Regions from separate parts of the Pantoea sp. sgz302252 genome, predicted to be linked through region 2. Evidence: predicted binding sites of a transcription regulator. Region 2 holds the regulator's gene; each other region holds the start of a gene.
What was found. Region 2 encodes PurR, which represses purine synthesis genes. Its sites were predicted from a motif close to CANGCAAACGTTTGCNTG; they were not measured.

Region 1: the regulator PurR is predicted to act here: its motif matches at 3,109-3,126, upstream of purL (phosphoribosylformylglycinamidine synthase).
Region 3: the regulator PurR is predicted to act here: its motif matches at 1,956-1,973, upstream of purE (5-(carboxyamino)imidazole ribonucleotide mutase).

Annotation. Positions count from the first base shown of each region.
Region 1 is NZ_JBLFJW010000040.1:6,087-11,945, reverse strand. It holds gene yfhb (phosphatidylglycerophosphatase C) at 209-844, shown strand; gene tadA (tRNA adenosine(34) deaminase TadA) at 899-1,396, shown strand; partial or broken gene mltF (membrane-bound lytic murein transglycosylase MltF) at 1,503-2,976, opposite strand; gene purL (phosphoribosylformylglycinamidine synthase) at 3,201-5,859, shown strand, end outside.
Region 2 is NZ_JBLFJW010000004.1:70,461-76,319, forward strand. It holds gene ACLW56_RS04470 (C40 family peptidase) at 1-273, shown strand, start outside; gene sodB (superoxide dismutase [Fe]) at 397-978, shown strand; gene ACLW56_RS04480 (MFS transporter) at 1,015-2,181, opposite strand; gene ACLW56_RS04485 (YnhF family membrane protein) at 2,352-2,441, opposite strand; gene purR (HTH-type transcriptional repressor PurR) at 2,735-3,760, shown strand; gene punR (DNA-binding transcriptional activator PunR) at 3,930-4,841, opposite strand; gene punC (purine nucleoside transporter PunC) at 4,955-5,859, shown strand, end outside.
Region 3 is NZ_JBLFJW010000007.1:148,281-154,139, reverse strand. It holds gene lpxH (UDP-2,3-diacylglucosamine diphosphatase) at 1-347, shown strand, start outside; gene ACLW56_RS07735 (DUF2534 family protein) at 348-611, opposite strand; gene ACLW56_RS07730 (hypothetical protein) at 856-1,014, shown strand; gene ACLW56_RS07725 (Fic/DOC family protein) at 1,011-1,625, opposite strand; gene purE (5-(carboxyamino)imidazole ribonucleotide mutase) at 2,045-2,554, shown strand; gene purK (5-(carboxyamino)imidazole ribonucleotide synthase) at 2,551-3,618, shown strand; gene ACLW56_RS07710 (carbamate kinase) at 3,638-4,531, opposite strand; gene ACLW56_RS07705 (DUF2877 domain-containing protein) at 4,535-5,350, opposite strand; gene ACLW56_RS07700 (DUF1116 domain-containing protein) at 5,350-5,859, opposite strand, start outside.

The DNA.
Region 1 (5,859 bases), on a different contig from region 2:
GTATAGGGGATTGTGGTTAACCGCAATGCGCTGACGCAGCTCGTGTTGCCATATTGTTAACCGATTCATCATGCTAATCAAAAGGATACGCTCTCCGACGGCAGAGTGAAAGGCGCAGGGCTTTTCGTTTTTGGAAATGTCAGGGTCAGGCTGTTAGGCTATCTGACAGGAGTGGCATTTGCGCGCTCACCATTTTGAGGAGAGAGGTTTGGTCAGAAATTCGCGTCGGGTCGTTTTTTTCGATCTTGATGGCACCCTGCATCAGCAGGACATGTTCGGCAGTTTTATTCGTTTTCTGCTGCGCCACAATCCGTTAAACGCACTGCTGGTGCTCATCGTCCTGCCGGTGGTGGTGGGGGCGCTGTTGGTCAAGGGCAGGGCCGCACGCTGGCCGATGAGCCTGTTGCTGTGGGGGGGCACTTTTGGTCACAGTGAAGCACGGCTTAACGCTCTTCAGGCGAAATTTGTGGTGTGGTTCCGTGAGCACGTCACTGTTTTTCCTGTGGTTCACGAGCGTCTGACCGGGTATCTGACCAGTTCCGATGCCGACGTCTGGCTGATTACCGGCTCGCCAAAGCCGCTGGTTGAACAGGTTTATTTCGATACGCCCTGGCTGCCACGAGTGAATCTGATTGCCAGCCTGATGGAACGCCGCTACGGCGGTTGGGTGCTGACGCTGCGCTGTCTTGGGCATGAAAAAGTCGCCCAGCTCGAACAGAACATTGGCACGCCACTACGCCTGTACAGTGGCTACAGCGACAGCAATCAGGACAACCCGCTGCTCTATTTCTGCGAGCACAGATGGCGAGTGACGCCAGAGGGGCGTTTGCAGCAACTTGAATAGTGCAAACCCCTGGCGCTGTGTATAATGCGCCGCTTTTCAAACGGAGTAGCCACCTTGTCCGACACTGAATTTACCCATAATGACTGGATGCGCCATGCGCTGACGTTGGCCCAACGTGCCTGGGATGAAGGGGAAGTGCCGGTTGGCGCTGTGCTGGTACACAACAATAAAGTGATAGGTGAAGGCTGGAATCGCCCGATTGGCCGTCACGATCCTACCGCTCACGCTGAAATTATGGCCCTGCGTCAGGGGGGCCTGGTGCTGCAAAATTACCGTCTGATTGACGCAACGCTTTATGTGACGCTTGAACCTTGCGTGATGTGTGCCGGGGCGATGGTTCACAGCCGTATTGGTCGTTTAGTGTTTGGGGCGCGTGATGCGAAGACGGGGGCTGCGGGGTCGCTTATCGATGTGCTGCATCATCCCGGCATGAACCACCGTGTGGAAATCACCGAAGGCGTGCTCGCAGAGCAGTGTTCATCCATGTTGAGTGATTTCTTCCGTCAGCGTCGCGAACAGAAAAAAGCCCTCAAACGCAGCCAGTCCTCTTAGCGCTGAGTCAGGCCAACCAGCATTTTGTTATGCTTCACTTCAATCTGACCATTGCGCTGGTCCGGTTGAAGTGAAATGAAAGGCAAAATGCCGAGGCTGGTGTGATTCAGCTCATCAGGATGAACGGCGGGGTAGTCCTGTGCAAACTCCAGTGCCTGCGCCGTTTTCTTCTCTTTCTCCAGCAGATACCCCACCAGGCTTATTTGATACTTACGAATGTTTTCCACATAAGCATAAGCCTCGTGCCCGCGTGCATAGCCGTACGTCAGGCGGCTGTAATAAGGCTTCTGGCTGAGTAACGGCAAGCGTTGCTTCACATCGGCCCAACTGTCCGGATTGCCTTTTTGTTTTGCCGTTAACGCTCGCGCATCCAGCATATGTGCGTAACCCATGTTATAGGCCGCCAGCGCAAACCAGATGCGTTCATCTTTCGGTACCGTGTCCGGCACTTTTTCCATCATGTCTTGCAGATAACGCATCCCGCCGCTAATGCTTTGTTCCGCATCGGTTCTGTCCGTCAGCCCCAGGCTTTGCGCGGTGTTTTTGGTCAGCATCATAATGCCGCGCACGCCTGTCGGTGATGTTGCCTGCGGGTCCCAGTGCGATTCCTGCCAGGCGATGGCTGCCAGCAGGCGCCAGTCTATTTCCTGAGCGTATTTCTGGAATAACGGCTGAACATCGGGCAGGACGTTATCGACCGCACGCAGGAAAGTGCGCGTATCGAAATAATCGAAATCATCGCCGTGACCGAGGTACTTTTCTTCCAGGCGCGCCAGCGTGCCGTCTTCATTAATGTTATTGAAGAAGTCGAGCATCGCCGCAGGCAGGGTGTTGTCGCTATCTTTCAGGCTAAACCAGGTGACGGGTTGTTCGTCGGTAATATCCAGCGCTACGGCCAGTTCCGGGTGAACGCGCTGGAACAGGCTAATCGCAACGGAATCAGCGATGGTGTAATCGAGCTTCCCGTCAATCACGTCGTTCATCAGTTCCGTGCTGCCGCGTTTGTCATCGACTGTCCAGCCGAGGTCAGGGTACTTTTTCGCTTTCAGCGCTTGCAGGTCGATAATGGCGACGTGACCTGGGGCGATAGTCAGTTGTTGAGCCGTGATATCCGCCAGTGTGCGTGGGCGCAAATTGCCTTTGCGATAGACCAACTGCTGGGAAACAGAATAGTAGGCAGGACCTGCCTGATAGTCTTTCACGCGCTCGCTGTTGTACACCAGCCCGGCGGCCAGCATATCGGCATCGTCATTATCGAGATCGTCAAACAGCTGGCTGATATTCTGGCGTACGGTGACTTTGAGCTTAACGCCCAGATAGTCGGCAAACTGCTGGGCCATCTCGTAGTCCAGACCGTAGTCTTTCTCATTGATGCTGGCGAAGGTCAGAGGGGAAAGAATGGTACTGACGCGCAGCTCACCGCGAGCCTGAATGGCCGCGATGCGGTTCTCTGGCTTACTGAACCAGGGAACAGAAGGCCAAAGCGCCGCTGCCAGTAGCAGGGTGACAATGCCGATAAACAGATAATTAATCTTTAATTTTTTCAATTAGTTAATTCTCTGTGATGAGAGCAATCTCAGGCAATAGTTACCATGTTAACGTTTAGGGGCACGACAGAATGAGCGGCATTTTGCGTAACAATGCGGCAGTTGGCAACCTCTTCGTCGTCTTTGTCGCACCTGGTGATAAAAACGGGGCGGTCATTTTATTTCTACGCAAACGGTTACGTCGCCGCCCAGGATGCTCTATAATGGCGCCCGTTTTCCGCCATTGCGCACACTGAAACCCAGAAGACGAGAGACTTATGATGGAAATTCTGCGTGGTTCGCCTGCACTGTCTGCATTTCGTATTACCAAACTGCTGGCACGCTTTCAGGCAGCCAACCTTCCGGTCAGCAATATTTACGCCGAGTACGTGCATTTTGCCGAACTGAGCGCACCGCTCTCAGAAGAGGAACACACCCGCCTGGCAAGATTGCTGCAGTATGGTCCAAGCCTCAGCAGCCATACTCCCGCCGGAAAGCTCCTGCTCGTCACCCCCCGCCCTGGCACCATTTCTCCCTGGTCTTCAAAAGCAACCGACATCGCCCACAACTGCGGCCTGGCCCAGATTGTTCGCCTTGAGCGCGGTGTCGCGTATTACGTGGATGCCTCAACACTGAGCGAAACACAGTGGGCTACCGTGGCCGCTGAGTTGCACGACAGGATGATGGAAACCGTCTTCGGGGCACTGGAAGACGCGGAAAATCTGTTTGCTCATCACCAGCCTGCGCCGGTGTCCAGCGTCGATGTGCTGGGGCAGGGGCGTCAGGCTCTGGTCGAAGCCAACCTGCGTCTGGGTCTGGCGCTGGCAGAAGATGAAATCGACTATCTGCACGAAGCGTTCAACACCCTGAACCGCAACCCGAACGACATCGAGCTCTACATGTTCGCTCAGGCGAACTCAGAACACTGTCGCCACAAGATTTTTAACGCCGACTGGGTCATCGACGGCGAACAGCAGCCGAAGTCGCTGTTCAGGATGATCAAGAACACCTTCGAGACCACGCCGGATCACGTCCTGTCTGCTTATAAAGACAACGCGGCAGTGATGGAAGGCTCTGACGTCGGGCGTTTCTACGCGGATCGCGACGGCCTGCGCTATGACTTCCACCAGGAACCCACACACATCCTGATGAAAGTGGAAACCCACAACCACCCAACCGCCATTTCCCCGTGGCCGGGCGCGGCGACCGGCTCCGGTGGCGAAATTCGTGATGAAGGCGCAACCGGGCGTGGCGCTAAGCCAAAAGCGGGTCTGGTTGGGTTCTCTGTCTCGAACCTGCGCATTCCAGGCTTTGAGCAGCCGTGGGAAGAAGATTTCGGCAAGCCGGATCGTATTGTCACTGCCCTGGACATCATGACCGATGGCCCACTGGGTGGCGCGGCGTTTAACAACGAATTTGGCCGCCCGGCGCTGAACGGCTACTTCCGTACTTACGAAGAGAAGGTCAACAGCCACAACGGCGAAGAGCTGCGCGGCTACCACAAGCCGATCATGCTGGCAGGCGGGATCGGCAACATTCGCGCCGATCACGTGCAGAAAGGCGAGATCAACGTCGGCGCGAAGCTGATCGTCCTCGGTGGTCCGGCAATGAACATTGGGCTGGGCGGTGGAGCGGCGTCTTCCATGGCTTCCGGTCAGTCTGATGCGGATCTCGATTTCGCTTCCGTGCAGCGCGATAACCCAGAAATGGAGCGTCGCTGTCAGGAAGTGATCGACCGCTGCTGGCAGATGGGTGAAGCGAACCCGATTCTGTTTATCCACGACGTGGGCGCGGGTGGCCTGTCTAACGCCATGCCAGAGCTGGTGAGCGACGGCGGGCGCGGCGGCAAATTCGAACTACGCGATATCCTCAGCGATGAGCCAGGCATGAGCCCGCTGGAAATCTGGTGTAACGAATCTCAGGAACGTTACGTGCTGGCGGTGGCAGCGGAACAGTTACCGCTGTTTGACGAGCTGTGCTGTCGTGAGCGCGCGCCGTATGCGGTTATCGGTGAAGCCACCGAAGAGATGCACCTGAGCCTCAACGATACGCATTTCGACAACCAGCCTATCGACCTGCCGCTGGACGTTCTGCTTGGCAAAACGCCGAAAATGACTCGCGATGTGGAAACCCTGTCCGCGAACGGTGAAGCACTGGACCGCCAGGGCATCACGCTTGCCGATGCGGTGAGGCGTGTTCTGCATCTGCCAACGGTAGCGGAAAAAACGTTCCTCGTGACCATTGGTGACCGCAGCGTCACTGGCATGGTGGCTCGCGATCAGATGGTTGGCCCGTGGCAGATTCCGGTCGCTAACTGCGCGGTGACCACCGCCAGCCTCGATAGCTATTACGGCGAAGCGATGGCGATGGGTGAGCGCGCTCCGGTTGCTCTGCTCGATTTCGCGGCATCCGCTCGTCTGGCCGTGGGTGAAGCGCTGACCAACATTGCAGGTACCCAGATTGGCGACCTGAAGCGCATCAAGCTGTCGGCAAACTGGATGGCCGCAGCCGGGCATCCGGGTGAAGACGCGGGTCTCTACGCTGCTGTTAAAGCAGTGGGCGAAGAATTGTGCCCGGCACTGGGTCTGACCATTCCGGTCGGCAAAGACTCCATGTCGATGAAAACCCGTTGGCAGGAAGGCAGTGAGCAGCGTGAGATGACATCGCCATTGTCACTGGTCATTTCCGCCTTCGGACGTGTTGAAGATGTGCGTCGCACCGTGACGCCAGAGCTCTCCACTGAAGACAACGCGCTGTTGCTTATCGATCTCGGCAAAGGCCATAACGCACTGGGCGCAACGGCACTGGCTCAGGTTTATCGCCAGTTAGGGGATAAAACCGCGGACGTTCGCAGCGTCGAACAGCTGAAAGGCTTCTGGGACGCCATGCAGGTGCTGGTGGCAGAACGTAAACTGCTGGCCTGGCACGACCGCTCAG
Region 2 (5,859 bases):
AAATTCCGTATCCCACGTACCGCCAATGAAATGTATCACCTGCGTGATGCCCGTGCGGTTGATCGTGGCGAATTGCAAAGTGGCGATCTGGTGTTCTTCCGTACTCGCGGTCGCGGCACTGCCGACCATGTTGGCGTTTATGTTGGCAACGGCAAATTCATTCAGTCACCTCGTACCGGCCGGGACATTCAAATCACTTCCCTCAGCGAAGATTACTGGGCAAACCACTACGTCGGCGCTCGCCGCGTGATGACGCCTAAAACCATCCGCTGATCCCTGCCCTGTCGCCAGCCGACAGGGTAAGTTCCTCTTTTGCCATTTCTTTTAATTTGCTACCCTATCCCTACTCAATACAGGGTTATTGATTCATAAGTCAGAACAATAGGGAGAGAAGCAATGTCATTTGAATTACCTGCATTACCGTATGCGAAAGACGCACTGGCACCACACATTTCCGCTGAAACGCTGGAATACCATTACGGCAAACACCACCAGACCTATGTCACCAACCTGAATAACCTGATCAAGGGCACCGCGTTTGAAGGTAAAACGCTGGAAGAGATCGTGCGCACTTCTGAAGCAGGCGTGTTCAACAACGCGGCTCAGGTGTGGAATCACACCTTCTACTGGCATTGCCTGGCACCCAATGCCGGTGGCGAACCGACCGGTGAAGTGGCTGCAGCCATCAATGCCAGCTTCGGCAGCTTTGCTGACTTCAAGGCGCAGTTCACCGATGCCGCTATCAAGAACTTCGGTTCTGGCTGGACATGGCTTGTGAAAAAAGCAGATGGCAAACTGGCGATTGTCTCCACGTCTAACGCAGGTACACCGCTGACCACTGACGCGAAGCCGCTGCTGACCGTTGATGTGTGGGAACACGCTTACTACATTGACTACCGTAACGCCCGTCCGAACTACCTCGAACATTTCTGGGCGCTGGTAAACTGGGAATTCGTTGCCAAAAACCTGGCGGCGTAATGCCTTGCCCGGCGACGACGGTCGCCGGGCGTTAACTTACTGACTGGCACAAACTTCTTCTGGCTGACGACGGCCGCTAAACAACACTACCATTAATGCCAACCCGGCGATAATCGCCCCCATCACAGGGACAAAGCTGTAGCCCAAACCGCCAGAAATGACTGCGCCGCCTGCTGCTGCACCCAACGCATTCCCCAGATTGAATGCTCCGATGTTAACGGATGAAGAAAGCCCTGGCGCTTCGTGCGCAACGCGCATAACACGCATCTGCAACGGTGGCACTACAGCAAAGGTCGCCGCGCCCCAAACCACCATGCTGACAGCCGCGCCCACTTCACTTTGCGCCAGCCACGGGATAGCGACCATGACCGCAATCAACAGCAGCAAGAAACCTTTCAGCGTTGCGGTGACAGAGCGGTCAGCAAATTTACCGCCAAGGTAGTTACCGATAGAGAAGCCTACGCCAATCAACACCAGCATCGCCGTCACAAACAAAGGAGAGGCAGAAGTAATGGTGTGCAGTACCGGCGCAATATAGGTGTAGAGCGTAAACATCGCCCCTGCCCCAAGCACCGTGGTAAGTAAAGCGGTCAGCACCTGAGGGCGTACCAGCACAGAGAGTTCCTGCTTCACGTTCGGACGCTCACCGCTGCTGCCTTTCGGTAAGGAGAACCACAGGCTCGCCATCGCCACCACACCCAGCCCCGCCGTTGCAAGGAATGACATACGCCAGCCGATGGTTTCACCCAGCCAGGTGGCAGCAGGAACGCCGCCGATATTGGCAATCGTCAGGCCCATAAACATGGTCGCGACGGCGCTGGCCTGTTTATGTTTCGGCACTACGCTTGCGGCCACCACCGACCCAAGGCCAAAGAAAGCGCCATGATTAAGGCTGGTAATGATGCGAGAAAGCAACAGCATGGTGTAATCCGGTGCGATGGCCGAGAGCACATTGCCGAGGGTAAAAATCGCCATCAGGAAGATAAGTGCATTACGGCGAGCACGATGTGACAGCAGCAACGTCATCAGCGGCGCACCAATCATCACGCCGATGGCATACGCGCTGATCAGCATCCCCGCGACAGGAATGGAGACATCGACCCCTTTAGCGATAACGGGCAGCAGCCCCATCGGAGAGAATTCCGTGGTGCCAATACCAAAAGCCCCGATTGCCAGTGCCAGCAGGGGAAAGTTGATTTTCATGTTGTGACTCCGGTAAGCCATCCTGAAGTGATGGCGCGACAGCAGAAGTCAAAAGCATGACATCAATCACAAAAAAACAAAAGTGAACGAAATGGCAAAAGATTTTTGCGAAATTGATAACAATCTAAGGAAGGGCGTCACGGAGGAGGCGCGGGCCTCCTCCGCGTAAATCAGTGCAGGACTGCGGTCAGTGCGCCAATGATGATCACACCCAGGGCAAAAACGGTCGTCATCAACGAGAGCTTCAGGTCGGTACTCATCAATTTTTCTCCTTTTAATCCCCACAACAAAAGTGAGCTTGCTCATTTTTGCACAGTTAAGCGTAAAAATCTTCCAGGTTTTCGGCCCATAACGATTTTTCTCTTTCCCTTTGCCTCAGAATCAGACAAAATTCCACGCTAATTTAAAAGCGTAGCAGCCATTGACCCCCTCCCGTCGTCCTGTGTTGTTTCCCGGCGTACCGCAATTGAAATGAATTGCACTCAGGGTGTGTAAAGGCAAACGTTTTCGTGTCGATAATCAGGCGTAAGGAAAGGGTCTGGAGTGAGAGCGAATGGCAACAATTAAAGATGTAGCGAAGCGCGCAAACGTTTCCACTACAACTGTATCACATGTAATTAACAAGACGCGTTTCGTTGCGGAAGAGACCCGCAACGCGGTATGGGCGGCCATTAAAGAGCTGCATTACTCCCCAAGCGCCGTGGCTCGCAGCCTGAAAGTGAACCACACCAAAACCATTGGTCTGCTGGCAACCAGCAGCGAAGCCGCCTATTTTGCGGAAATTATCGAAGCCGTTGAGAAAAACTGCTTCGAAAAGGGCTATACCCTGATTCTGGGGAATGCCTGGAACAACCTGGAAAAACAGCGTGCCTATCTGTCGATGATGGCGCAAAAACGCGTCGATGGCCTGCTGGTGATGTGCTCTGAATACCCGCAATCCGTGCTCGATATGCTTGAAGAATATCGCCATATTCCGATGGTGGTGATGGACTGGGGCGAATCAAAAGCGGACTTCACTGACTCCGTTAACGATAACGCTTTCCAGGGCGGCTATCTGGCTGGTCGTTATCTGATTGAACGCGGCCACCGTGATATTGGCGTGATCCCAGGCCCTATGGAGCGCAATACCGGCGCGGGTCGTCTGGCAGGCTTTATGAAAGCCATGGAAGAAGCGCAGGTTAAGATCCCGGAAAACTGGATTGTGCAGGGTGATTTCGAGCCTGAATCCGGCTACCGCGCCATGCAGCAAATCCTTGCGCAACAGCCACGCCCTACTGCCGTCTTCTGCGGCGGCGATATCATGGCGATGGGCGCACTGTGCGCCGCCGATGAAATGGGCTTGCGCGTTCCGCAGGACATTTCCGTGATTGGCTACGATAACGTGCGCAACGCGCGCTTCTTTACCCCTGCGCTGACCACCATTCACCAGCCTAAAGATTCACTGGGTGAAGCGGCGTTTGACATGCTGCTGGACCGCATCGTTAACAAGCGCGAAGAGTCGCAGTCAATTGAGGTGCATCCTCGTTTGATCGAGCGCCGCTCTGTCGCCGACGGTCCATTCCGCGATTACCGCCGTTAAGAGTCAGGAGCCGGTTATGCCGGCTCCTCAAGTTGCTGACAAAGAAGGAAAAAGCGTGGTTTCTCCTTCTTCGTGGTGAGCAGCCGAAAATCAATAAATTGATTTTCCTTGTTTTTTTGGATAACAACGCTTTACTCGTTAGCGATTTGTGATCGGACTCAGGAGCCGGTTATGCCGGCTCCTGCAACCATTCCTTATTTAACGTTTCACTGTCCCCCAGATAGTCCAGCAGCCAGGTTAACGCCGGTGACATATCATTCTGTTGCCAGGTCAGGCAGCAAGCCGCATCCGGAAACGGGTTCTCCAGTTCTAGAGCCACCCACTCCCCACTGTCGATCCATGGGCGAGCAAAATGCCCTGGCACCATCCCAACGCATAAGCCTGCAGAAAGACACGTTGCTGAAGATTCCCAGTCTGGCACCACAATGCGCTTTTGGTTATCCAGCAGCCAGGTAATGCGTTTTGGCAATGAACGAGAGGTGTCTTCGCGCACCAACGAAGGCCAGTTGCGCAACACATCGTCGCTTAGCGGCCCCTTCATCTGCGCCAAAGGGTGACGGCTGGACACAACACAATTCCAGTTGAGCATTCCCATGTCGCGGAACGCATAACGTCCGCCGACAGGGATCGCCTGCGTTGCGCCAATTGCCAGCTCCACGCGGCCATCGGAGAGCGCATCCCACACGCCGTTGAACACTTCCTGAAAGACACAAAGCTCCACATCCTGAAAGTGGCGATAAAAATCGACAATCAGCTGTCGGGTTCGCTCTGGCCTGACAATATTATCGACAGCAATCGCCAGATTACCGCGCCAGCCGTTAGCAATTTGCTGGCACTGCTGGCGAGTGATCTGCATTTTTTTGATAACAGAGCGCCCTTCTTTCAGAAACCAGACCCCGGCTGGCGTTAATTCCACGTCGCGATGACGGCGTTCAAACAGCGGCACCGCCAGCCATTCTTCCAGCTGACGCACGGTATAACTGACCGAAGAAGGCACGCGATGCAGTTCCTGCGCTGCCGCGCTGAAGCTACCATTGCGTGCTACGGCATCCACCACTTCAAGAGAGTATTCGGACCACATAATCTGCCTGCAAAATTTTTGAATCCACCCGACAAATATTAGCGTTTCACAAGCGAAGTTGCACTCCCTACACTCTGCTGCCATCACCACCTGCAACGAGAAAGAGAATGACTATGCAACCAGGAATTGGTTTTTTGTGCTGGCTGGCAGGCTTAAGCGTGCTGGGTTTTCTGGCAACCGACATGTACCTGCCCGCCTTCGCCGCGATTCAGAATGATTTACAAACACCGGCTGCAGCCGTCAGCGCAAGCCTGAGCCTGTTCCTCGCCGGGTTCGCTTTCGCACAATTATTGTGGGGGCCGCTGTCCGATCGTTACGGGCGCAAACCCATTCTGCTGATTGGCCTCGCGATTTTCGCCGTGGGCTGTATTGGCATGCTTTGGGTTCGTGATGCCACGTGGCTGCTTGTGCTGCGCTTCATCCAGGCGGTGGGGGTGTGCGCCGCAGCGGTGACCTGGCAAGCGATGGTGACGGACTACTATCCTGCGCAGCGTACTAACCGCATCTTCGCCACCATTATGCCGCTGGTTGGGCTTTCCCCTGCCCTGGCGCCACTGCTGGGCAGCTGGATCCTGCACCATTTTGAATGGCAGGCCATTTTCGCCACGCTGTTTGGTATCACGTTGATGTTGATGCTGCCTGCACTGCGCCTGAAAAAACCAGTAAAGAAAGCGCACAAAGAAGAACAAGCGTTGACGTTCATGACCTTGCTGCGTTCTCGTGATTATCGTGGCAACGTGCTTATCTACGCGGCCTGCTCAGCGAGCTTTTTTGCCTGGCTGACCGGTTCCCCGTTCATTCTGAATGCGATGGGCTACGGCCCGACAGTGATTGGTCTGAGCTATGTGCCGCAGACCATCGCTTTCCTGATTGGCGGTTACGGTTGTCGCGCCGCGTTGCAGAAATGGCAGGGTCAGCAAATGCTGCCGTGGCTGCTCATCGCTTTTGCGATAAGTGTGGCTGCTACCTTCGCCGTTGGCCTTGCCGCTGACACCTCGTTGACTGCTCTGCTCATTCC
Region 3 (5,859 bases), on a different contig from region 2:
TGGCCTTTCGCACCAAAGTGCATCAGCCCTGGCTTCAGGCCCTGTTTCTTGCTCTGCCGTTATTTATCCGCCGTAAAATCGCCGCCAAAATGCGTAATGGCAGTAAAGCTGCCAACAGCCATAAATCGATGGCCATCATGGACGTGAACCCGCAAGCCGTGGTGCGCATGATGGAAAAACATCAGATGCAGTGGCTCATTCATGGGCATACCCATCGCCCGGCGGTTCACCCGCTTACAGCGAATGGCCGACCTGCAAAGCGAGTGGTGTTAGGTGCGTGGCATGAAGAAGGGTCGATGGTCAAAGTGACCACCGACAGCGTCGAGCTGATCGCGTTTCCGTTCTAATCAGCCGCGATCGTCTTTCGGGCCGAGGAAATAAAAGCCAAACGGCAGTGAACCGATGATGGTGAACATGATGCTGTAAATGGCCGCCCACGCGCCCTGAATAAAGAACATGCCCACATTCCAGTTTTCCATCGGCAGATTGTACTGATCCTCTACGCCCTGAAACGTCACCTTAGTCACCACTGTCACGGCAATCAGAAAGACAATCGCGACAGCGGTCAGAAATTTTTTCCCTTCCGGGGTGCGAAGAATGTGTTTCAGCATACGCTCTCCTCGTGGTTATGCTGCGCTGCGGTGCTTCCGCAGTCATTTAGTCGGCAAGGTAACAACTCCAGTGGCAACTTTACCGTATTTCTGGTCTCGTTGCGGTAAATTTACAGCGGCTAGCACATCAGAAATGTGTGCATCCCGCTTAGCCACTTTTCTGCTGGTTGCTGGCGGCCGCAACGGTCTTGCGAATGGTCTTTGTCAGAACTAAAATCAAAGCTTGTAAAATGAGGCTCAGAGCATGGCAAAACAGAAAGAGCAAGATCCGATCACGAAAACTCAAATTCTCCGAACCGTTGCCAGTTCAACTGCGATCGAAACGGGTAATTCTGTACAGAAAATAGAGCAACAGCTTAAACGTTCTCAGGCGAAGGTTAAGGCTATTGGTCTTGCACGCTAATCCGGCAATATATCATTCACGAGTTGCATCATAGGCTTGTAGTTCCCTGATACGCCCGCCTGAATCGCTTTGAAGTAATACTCTTTGTGTTTATCCCACAAGCTATAATCCAGCAGGCTCCACCCCGCCTGAACCGACAGGCTGTCACAAAGTAGCCGTGATAAGCGTCCATTGCCTTCCCTGAAAGGGTGGATCAAAATAAATTCCACATGGCTTTCAGCCAGATAGCGTACGAATTCTGAGCGTGATAAAGATTTCAATGTGCCAGTCCGTGACAAATACTGCCGATCATACCCGGTAATCAGCTGAGGAATTCTGTCTGCCGCTGCAAAGTGAAAGCCGTCCTTAGTCAGATTGGCATGACGCAATCTCCCTGCCCAGTCATACACATTTCCCAGCCATTGGCGATGCCAGTCGCGGATCTGCTCAAAAGCCAGCGGCACAGATAGCGGGTCAGTAAGAAAAAGTTGTTCGTACAGCATCATTAGTAGGCCTGACTCAAGTGACTCCATTTCCTGCTCATCGATGATCCCCAGCTTATTGGCAAGCACAAGACCGCCAGAGCCTGACTGATAGCGCTCCTCCGCTGAATAAAGGTCATATTTTGACAAGCCCTACCTCCGTACTCTGCTCTCGCTGATCGCTGATGACCCGGCCCATCCGGGGCCCGGTAAACATACTACAGCGGAGATACATGGTGCCCCGTCCGCATTCGGCCATTTTACGCAACGGTAGTCATAATAAAGTCCCATATACCCAGATTGCTGACAAAGAAGGAAAAAGCGTGGTTTTTCCTTCTTTGTGGTGAGCAGCCGAAAATCAATAAATTGATTTTCCTTGTTTTTTTATTCGGTACCCTATGACAAATCTCATTCGTTAGAGGTTTGTCATCAGTCCCATATACCCTTTATATTTTCTCAGCACATCCACGTAATCCTGACCGCGCAACCGTTTTCCTTGCCGATTTTCCATGCTATTCTCTGTGGCCTTCAAAGCAGTGTGTTCCACACCCACAGGAGTTTTAAGACGCATGTCTTCCCGCAACAATCCGGCGCGTGTCGCCATCGTGATGGGGTCCAAAAGCGACTGGGCTACCCTACAGTTCGCCGCTGAAATCCTCGATACCCTGAACGTACCGCACCATGTGGAAGTGGTTTCCGCACACCGCACACCCGACAAACTGTTCAGCTTCGCCGAAAGCGCAGAAGAGAATGGCTATCAGGTGATCATCGCCGGAGCTGGTGGTGCTGCACATTTGCCGGGCATGATTGCCGCGAAAACATTAGTCCCAGTTCTGGGTGTGCCTGTGCAGAGCGCAGCGCTGAGCGGTGTCGACAGCCTTTACTCCATCGTCCAGATGCCACGCGGCATTCCGGTTGGCACGCTGGCGATTGGCAAAGCAGGTGCCGCTAATGCCGCCCTGCTGGCGGCGCAAATCCTCGCCACTCACGACAGTGAATTACACCAGCGCCTGGCGGACTGGCGGAAAGCGCAAACTGATGAAGTGCTGGACAATCCAGACCCACGGGGTGCGCAATGAAACAAGTTTGCGTCCTTGGCAACGGTCAATTAGGCCGAATGTTGCGCCAGGCTGGCGAACCGCTGGGTATTAGCGTTTGGCCTGTCGGGCTGGAAGCTGATCCCGAAGCCGTGCCCTTTCAGCAAAGCGTGATCACCGCAGAAATTGAGCGCTGGCCAGAAACGGCACTGACTCGCGAGCTGGCGCTGCATAAAGCGTTTGTGAACCGCGACGTGTTCCCGATCATCGCTGACCGTCTGACGCAAAAGCAGTTGTTCGACAAGCTGGGGCTCGCTACCGCGCCGTGGCAGTTGCTGGCCGATAACGCAGAATGGCCTGGCGTGTTTGAGCGTCTGGGCGAACTGGCGATTGTGAAGCGTCGCACAGGCGGATATGACGGCCGCGGGCAGTGGCGTTTACACGCCGATGAAACCGATCAGCTTCCTGCCGATTGCTATGGCGAATGCATTGTTGAGCAAGGGATCAACTTTAGCGGTGAAGTTTCGCTGGTAGGCGCACGCGCCCACGATGGCAGCACGGTGTTCTACCCTCTGACCCATAACCTGCATCAGGACGGCATTCTGCGTGTCAGCGTAGCGTTCCCGCAGGCCAATGCTCAGCAGCAATCACAGGCTGAAAGCATGCTCACGGCCATTATGAATGAGCTGAACTATGTGGGCGTGATGGCGATGGAATGTTTTATTACACCATCAGGATTGTTGATTAACGAACTGGCCCCGCGTGTGCACAACAGCGGACACTGGACGCAAAACGGCGCATCCATTAGCCAGTTCGAGTTGCACTTGCGCGGTGTGACAGACTTACCGCTGCCGCCGCCAGTGGTCAACAGCCCGTCAGTGATGGTCAATCTGATTGGCACTGACCTGAACTACAACTGGCTGAAGCTGCCGCTGGTGCATCTGCACTGGTATGACAAAGAAGTGCGCCCGGGTCGCAAAGTCGGTCACTTAAACCTGAACGACAGTGACACCGGCCGTTTGAGCGCCACGCTTGAAGCGCTTATTCCCCTGCTTCCGCCGGAGTACGCCAGCGGGATCGCATGGGCACAAGCAAAACTGAAATAAGCGCACCGGAACCTGCATTTCAGGGATGAATGCAGGTTCCCGCGGTTCCCGCCAGCGTTTCATCCAGACGCGATAACGCGCCAATCCACGCAGGTTTTCCTTTCCGACGAACGAAGCCGCTCACCGCAGCCACTTTGGGCCCCATTGATCCATCGTTTTTGGCGAAAGACGCTAACGCATCCGGCGTGGCTTCTCGAATAGCTCTCTGCGTTGGCGTACCCCAGTTTTCATACACCGCATCCGCATCGGTCAGGATGACAAGACCATCAGCATCAATCTGCTCCGCCAGTAATGCCGCCGCCAGGTCTTTATCGATGACCGCCTCCACTCCTTCGCCTTGCGTTGTCACAGGTACTCCGCCGCCACCGCAGCAAATCACGACCTGCCCGGCATTCAGCAACTGGCTAATCGCTTCGCTCTCTTCAATTTTCAGCGGATGCGGCGAAGCCACCACGCGGCGTAAATATTGCCCGTCACGCTTCATCTGCCAGCCGTATTCTTTCTCAAGCGCCGCCTGCTGTTCCGGGGCATAGACCGGGCCGATAAATTTCTCTGGTTCAAGAAACGCCGGGTCGTCTTTTGAAACCCGAACGCGAGTCATCACGCTGACCACTTGCGGCATCCCGGGCTGCTGGCGCAAACAGGTCACCAGCATCGACCCAATCATGCCCTGGCTTTCCGCCACCAGCACATCCAGCGGCCACGGCGCAACATCGCGATAAGCCAGATTTTGCAAAGCCAGCAATCCCACCTGGGGGCCGTTACCGTGAACAATCGCTAAGCGGTAGTGTTGCGCCAGACGAGCCAGCGCGGGCGCGGCACTGGCAATATTGCGATATTGATTTTCGACCGTCAGCGCTTCATTGCGCTGCAATAACGCGTTGCCGCCAAGGGCAACCACCAGCGTTTTCATGTTTTATCCTTTCGTGATGAGTTGACGGGCCAGCCAGAATCCCAGCAGAGTGTCCGCGCCGGAGGTATGCCCGACGCCAAGTAATTTTTCGACGGCCTGCGTAATCCGCAGGCCTCGTTGCAGAGAAGTGGCAAAATGCAGCAAAGGTGAGCCAAACAGGCCCTGACTCGCGTAGCGCAAATAGCTGGCGCTAACCCGCGTGGTGACGACAAACAGATTTCCTGATGCGGCAAAAAAGTTTTCGCACTGCTTTGAGCTGAGCGCGCCGTCCATTTGTGCAGCCAGCAGCATGCCTACCAGCATGTCGTCCGAACTGGGTGTGAGCCCCGGCCCCTTGCCTAGCCACGGTCGCCAGTCCACGATCTCGCCCTGTAACGCTGCGCTGAAGCAATGGCAGAACTGTTTTAGCTCGGATGAGAACGGTGTAGCGATTGCCTGTGAAAGCAATCCACACAGGCCAGTTTCCTCGGGCAAATCCAGCATTGACGCGGGAAGCGAGAGGCAAGCCGAATGCGCTCGTAAAGTTAACGCACAGCGTCTTTGCGGCGGTCGCAGCGTCAGGTGCCCGATGCGGAGAGCTTCCTCATCGGCATCCACCCTCCTTCCGGCCTGGAGCGCCCTGCTGACACGGGTAAAATCCCGATGTCGAAGCAGCCAGCCTCCTGGCGTGAGACCCCGGCCTTGATCGTGCAGCGTGAGCTGTTCGCCTTTGTCCGTATACAGATTGACAGCCCGACGCCAGACACCGCCCACATGCCAGCGCTGAAGATGGGCAGGCGCATGCTGGCTGCCGATCAGAGGCAGGATCTCACCGTTCATCAGACGCCCATTGACTCAGCCAGCGCCCGAAGCGCCAGTTCAAAACAAGCCAATGGAGCACGAACAGTACCCGCGCCGATTTGCCCGATCCCGGCATCTTTGTGCGCAATCCCGGTATTGATCAGCGGCGTGATCCCGGTTTCCACCACCCGGCGAATATCCAGCCCCAGACAAGCGCCCTGGAAATCCCACCCCGGGATCTGCAACTGCATATTGCGTTCGAGGAAAATCTCCGCCATCTCTTCTGAAACGGTTTTCGCCGCCTCAACGCCACCCGCGCCAACAAAGCGCGTGACGCCTGGTGCGGCGATCATGGCTGCGCCACCGATGCCGAAGGTTTCCGTAATCGCGCTATCGCCCATGTCCGGGTTGGCCTGTTCCTGGCTGTAACCTGTGAAGAAGAGTCCTTGTGGCGTATTAACCGGCGCGGTGAACCAGCGGTCGCCCAGGCCACTGACGCGAATGCCGAAGTTATCGCCGTTGCGGGTCATGGCGGTGACGATACTGCC